2 regions of the Corynebacterium freneyi genome follow, and region 2 is predicted to be linked to the other one. Evidence: predicted binding sites of a transcription regulator. Region 2 holds the regulator's gene; the other holds the start of a gene.

Region 1 (3,128 bases), 780 kb from region 2:
TGGTGTGGGTGGGGTCGTAGTCGACGACATGGTCGATCTGACATCGATGCGCCGGCACATCACACCCCGGGAACCGACACTGACCATCACGGCCACGCACCCGCGCCTTCTGTGCGTCGGTGGGCACATACCCACCGGTGACCGAGTCCGACGACAACCGAACAGTCGCCGCCCGGGACAGCCACGCCTTGGTCAGGTACTTCGGCAACCAGCCGGCACCGTCGAGCCACACCTGCACATCGCCCTCATCAGCAGTGCCGGTGCCGGTGTTTGCGTTGGCAGTGCCGGTGGTGTTGGCGGTGCTGGTGCCAGTGCCGGAGGTGTTGGTGGCGCCGGTAGTGCTGTTGGCGGTGCCGGCGGTGTTGGTGCCGTCGACGTAGACGTTCATCGTCACCGACACCCCCTCACCGCCACCGCGACACAACGCCATAAGAGCATCGGGCAAAGAACACTCGTTGCCGTCGTTGGCCTTCGCATCCCTAATCGCCCGCACGGTGGCGTCGAACTCGGCGAGACGGTCTTTGCGCAACACCACGATCAACTGCCCGAAATCACCAGCTCCCTCATTGTCGACCCCGTACGACTCACCGACAATCGGCCTCGGTTCATCGTCGGGTGGGGTCGACACCGGTTCGATGGCTTCGACGATGCGGCGCAACTCCCGGGCGAAGACCCTCGGTCCGGGCAGGGCCTGGAAGTCCTTCCTCGGACACAGGTAGGCGACGAACTTGTCTTCCACCGCGGCGAGATTGTCGTCGGATACCGCGGCAATGGCCGCGGCAATCGTGGCCAGGCGTTCATGCGGCCACGCCCCCGACCGGCATACGCCCAACACTTTGGGCATGCGGCGCAGCATCACCCCGACGTCGCAGTATCGGGCGGCTTTGCCACGTGACAGTCCCAGGCGCGTGGCCACGCAGGCGAGGTGGGAGTCGACGTCGTCGTCACCATCGGGGGTAACTGCAAGGCAGATGTCGATGTCGACGAGGTTGCGCCGCCGGGCGAGGTTGCTCACCGGCTCATCGCGTTCGGTGGCCCACCGCTTCCGCGCAGGTGGCGGCTCGGTGTCGTGATGATCGTGATCGTGATGGTCGTGGTGGTTGTTGGTTGCGTCATGGTCGAATGCCATGTCGATTCCCCCGGCGCTGGATGCGCGTGTCGAAAGTGACTGTGTCGCGTGATCGCTGCTGCTGATCTGCCCCGATGCGGTGGCCTCCCCCGGCCCCGCCGTCACCATTCATCATACAAGTGTTCGAGTCACTTTCTTCGAACGTGGGGTAACGATTCGGGCTCGTTTCGCCCCACCGTTCACATGTGCATCAGGGCGCATGCGTACCCGCCGCCGTCGTCAAGAAAAAACGCCCAGCCAAGCAAGCCCTATTCGACCATGCCCAACGCGCGGCGCAAGCCATCGCGCCAATCCGGCAGGGGCACGAAACCGGCGTCAACCCACGCGGAACCGTCGAGCACGGACCAAGCGGGACGCTTCGCGGGCCGCGGAAACTCCGCCGACGTGCACGGACGCACACGCTCGGGCTGCCCGGCCACGAGCGCGAACACCTCCGACGCCACGTCGTGCCACGTCGCCGCGCCGGCCCCCGTCACGTGGAACACGCCCTCGACCGGCCGCAACGCCAACCGCCACAGGGCATCGGCGAGATCGTCGACGAACGTCGGATTCCCGTGTTGGTCGTCGACGACGTCGATGTCGCCGCCGCGCTCCTCGAGCCGCAGCATCGTCGACACGAAGTCGGACGCCTTCGGCTGCGTCGGACCGGAAAACACCCACGCCGTCCGCACGATCGCGGCCCGCGCACCGCTGTCCGCCACGGCCCGCTCCCCCGCCAACTTCGTGCGCCCGTACGCGGTGTCGGGCGCCACGGGATCGTCCGCGCGCAGGGGCCTCCGCCCACCCGCGCCATCGTCGCCCGTGCCGCCGCCGTACACGTAATCCGTGGACACGTGAATGAAAAAGGCCCCCTCCCGCGCACACCGCCGCGCCAACAACCCCGGCGCCACCGCGTTGACCCGATGCGCCGCAGCCTCCCCCTCGGGCGTCTCGGCACCATCGACATCCGTCCACGCGGCCGCATTGACCACCACATCCACGCCCCGCAACGCCGGATGCGCCATCACCGCCGCCTCATCCGCGACATCCAGATCCTCCCGCTCCAGCCACGTCACCTCGACCCCGGCCGGCTCGCGCCGCAGCAACGCCGTGCCCAGCTGCCCCGCCGACCCCACCACCGCAACCCGCACGGCGGCTCCGTTTCCCCCCACTTCATGGGCTTTTCCGGCGCGTGGTTCGGTCATCGGCAGTCCGTTTCATTATCGTTGGGACGACTGAGTCGTCGCAAAGCACGAATCCTGCTTTACGACGCCCACCTGACGGCACCCACGGTAGTGCAACCGGAGCAGCCGGAAACGCCCGCGTGAGGGAAGGAACCAACTTGAGCGCACGCACACCCCAATCGAGGCACGCCCGGGACATCCAGGCGCCGCCCACGCAGGGCCGCGACGTCCGCCAGGCTGTTCCGATGCCGCTGAGGTCCCTGCTGATCCTCCTGTCCGTGCTGTGCCTGACCGTCTCCGCCGTCGGCTGGTGGACCGTCGGCCGCGCCGCCGGCGGCCTCGGATCCGGCGGCGACTTCTCCCTCGGCAAGGAAAAGGACGGCGCCACCGACATCCTCCTCGTCGGCTCCGACTCCCGCACGGACGCCCAGGGCAACCCCCTGACGCAGGAGGAGATCGACATGCTCCGCGCCGGCGACGAAGAGGCGACGAACACCGACACCATCATCGTCATCCGCGTCCCCAACGACGGGTCCTCCGCCACCGCGATCTCCATCCCCCGCGACACGTACATCAGCACCGCGGACGGCAACAAGAAGATCAACGGCGTCTACGGCGACATGAAGCTCAGCACCGCCGAACGCCTGTCCGCCGAAGGCGAATCGCCCGAAACCGTGGAAAAGCGGTCCACCGAAGCCGGCCGCCAGGCGCTGATCACCGCCGTCGCCGACCTCACCGGCGTCACCGTCGACCACTACGCCGAAGTCGGCCTGCTCGGCTTCGTGCTGCTCACCGACGCCATCGGGGGCGTCGACGTATGCCTCAACAACGACGTC
Region 2 (3,128 bases):
GCCTGCCACGGGTTCCCCAGCCGTGCTCGACGCCCCGACGTACGTCGGCGTGGGCGGAGTGTCCGGCATGGGCGCCCCCAGGCCGGAAAAGTGGAGCATGAGACCGAACACGGCGCCGATGCCCGCGACGATGGCCATGGACGTGGCGTTGCGGCGCACTCCCTGCACCGGACCCCGGACGACCGAACGGCTACCCCGAACGTGGCCGATGTTCGAAACACCGTGTCCGGGTGCGGGCACCGGTGACGTTCGCCCTGTGTTCGGACGCCGAGAAGCCCCCGGAACGCCACCCGGACGGCCGTTCGACGGGCCACGGGACGTGCGGACCCCCGTTCGATCCGAGCCACCACGACGTCGAACATCGCCGGAAGCTGCGGACCGACGAACGGACGCGCCGACACGAGCCGAAGCGCCGATCGGGCGTTGCCGGACCCACGCGGGCACCCCGTCGCAAAGCTGCTCTTCTCCCCTGGTCAGGGTGTTGATGCGGTAATCTTCGATAAAGGCGGTCATCGGTTGGCTCCTTCCATCCGGCAATCTGCGGGCATCGTAAAAAACGACGCGGATAATCCCTTTCGAACGTGCCGCACGGATGTTCGACTCCGTTCCCGCGTTCGATTTATAGCACCGCCACGGGAGCGCGTCCAGAGATGGGGGCGAAAACTTCGAACAGTTGTGCCACAACGGGTGGTTTTGGTGTAGGGTCGTGTTCGAACGGCGGGCGGGAATGACCGGCGCGACGGACGCCGAACACGACGCCCCCGACACGACGACACCCAGCACGACGACACCGAGCACGACGCGATCGAGCACGACCTGAACCAGTGGGAGTGGACACATGGCCGAGAAGAAGCAGTCGAACAAGACCCAGTTGACGGATCGCCAGAGGCGCATCCTCGAAGTCATCCAGGATGCGGTGTCGCTTCGCGGCTACCCGCCGAGCATCCGCGAAATCGGCGACGCGGTCGGCTTGAACTCGACGTCGTCGGTGGCCTACCAGCTCAAGGAGCTGGAGAAGAAGGGGGCGCTGCGCCGCGATCCCCACAAGCCCCGTGCCGTCGACGTCCGCGATCTGAAGCAGCAGCTGGGCACGCACGCCGGAAAGCCGGGCCCGAAGCCGAAGTCGGCCGACGTCCCCGATGTCCCGGAGGGTGCGACCGCCCCCACCTACGTGCCCATCGTCGGCCAGATCGCCGCCGGCAACCCGATCCTGGCCGAGCAGAACATCGACGAGCACATGGCGCTGCCCGCCGAGCTCGTCGAGTCCGGTGATCTGTACATGCTCCGCGTCGTCGGCGAGTCCATGGTCGACGCGGGCATCCTCGACGGCGACTGGGTGGTCGTGAAGTCCCAGCAGACGGCGAACAACGGCGACTTCATCGCCGCGATGATCGACGGCGACGCCGACAGCGAGGCCACGGTGAAGGAGTGGCACGAAGATCGCTCCGGCACGTGGCTGCTCCCCCACAACGACGCCTTCGAGCCGATCCCCGTCGACGCAGGCGTCACCATTCTCGGTCGCGTCGTCAGCGTCCTGCGCCGCCTCTAGTTCTTCCTCTAGTTCCTCCGGGGCCCGAGCATGAGCTCGGGCCCCGGTTCTTTTTCGCGTGCACGTCCCCCGTTCGCGCTACTCCAGTCGGAGCACCGCGCGCACCGCCGCACGGGCACCGTCGGCATCCGACGCATCCAGGGCGGCGCGGGCGGCGTCCGCGCACTGGGCGGCGGTGACCTCCGCCAACTGGGCACCCACGCCCGGCAGGGCCGTCGCCGCAGCCGACAACGAGGTCACGCCGAGCCCCACGAGCACGCACGCCAGCAACGGATCCGCCGCCGCTTCGCCGCACACGCCCACCGGCGTATCGGAGTCCTTGCCGGAGCGGCACGCCATGTCGATCAGACGCAGCACCGCCGGCTGCCACGGATCCGTGAGGTACGCCAGGTGCGGCGACAGCCGGTCGGCGGCCATGGCGTACTGGGTGAGGTCATTGGTGCCGATGGACACGAAGTCGAGCACCTTCATCAGGTCATGGCTCATCAGGGCCGCGGCGGGAATCTCGATCATCGCACCGGGGGTGAGCCCGCGTCGTCGGCACAGGTCCGCGAACCACTCGGCCTCCTCCAGCGTCGCCACCATCGGAGCCATCACCCACGTGGGCGCATCCCCGCCGCGACCGGCCTTCTCCGCGGCCAACGCGATGGCGTCGAGCTGACGCTCCATCAGCCCCGAGTTCGACCGGGAGATGCGCAGGCCCCGCACGCCCAGCGCCGGATTGTCCTCGTGATCGAGGTTGGCGAACGCCAGCGGCTTGTCGGACCCCGCGTCCAGGGTGCGCAACACGATCTTCGACTCCGGGAACGCCTTGAGCACCGAGGCGTAGATGTCCGCCTGATGCTCCACGGTCGGCTCGGTGGCGGCCGACAGGAAGCACAGCTCGGTGCGGAACAAGCCGATGCCCTCGGCCGCGCCCTCCGCCGCGATGCGCGCCGCGTTGCCGTCGCCGACGTTGGCCAGCAACTGGATATGCTCCCCATCCGCGGTGCGGCCGAGGCCCGACCACGCGGCGATCTTCTCCGCCATCCGCTCGGCCTCGGCGACGGCGGCCCGCGCATCCTCCGGGTCCGGGTTGGCGGTGATGACGCCCTTCGCGCCGTCCACCAGCGTCAACGTCCCCGATTCAATCGCATTCAGCCCCGCCCCGGCGGCCACGGCGCACGGCACCCCGAGCTGACGGGCGATGATCGCCGTGTGCGAGGTCGGCCCGCCGAGACTGGTGACCATGGCGACGAACAGCTCCGGATCCAACGTCGCCGTATCGGCGGGAGACAGGTCGTCGGCAAGCAACACGGACGCCTCCGACACCGCGGGCAGGCCCGGCTCCTCGTCACCGCGCAACTCGGCGATGACGCGGTCGCGGATGTCCTCGAGGTCCGTCGTGCGCTCGGCCATGACGCCGCCTGCGGCCTTGAACATCTCGACGAACTTCTCGATGGCCGACATCGTCGCCGACTCCGCCGCGACGCCCGCCTTGATCTCCTTCACCGCCGCCCGGTGCCACCCGCGGTCCAACGTCAGCTTCGACGTGGCCAACAACACCTCGGAGGCGTTGCCCTCCACCTGCGTCGCCCGC

What was found. The regulator LexA, encoded in region 2, represses DNA repair genes until DNA is damaged. The targets are predictions, from matches to a motif close to CGAACANNTGTTCG.
Region 1: the regulator LexA is predicted to act here: its motif matches at 1,242-1,255, upstream of CFREN_RS02495 (HNH endonuclease signature motif containing protein).

What each region holds. Positions count from the first base shown of each region.
Region 1 is NZ_CP047357.1:579,557-582,684, reverse strand. Features, by position in the region: gene CFREN_RS02495 (HNH endonuclease signature motif containing protein) at 1-1,129, opposite strand, end outside; gene rfbD (dTDP-4-dehydrorhamnose reductase) at 1,378-2,313, opposite strand; gene CFREN_RS02485 (LCP family protein) at 2,538-3,128, shown strand, end outside.
Region 2 is NZ_CP047357.1:1,361,452-1,364,579, reverse strand. Features, by position in the region: gene CFREN_RS06190 (hypothetical protein) at 1-168, opposite strand, end outside; gene lexA (transcriptional repressor LexA) at 839-1,549, shown strand; gene ptsP (phosphoenolpyruvate--protein phosphotransferase) at 1,628-3,128, opposite strand, start outside.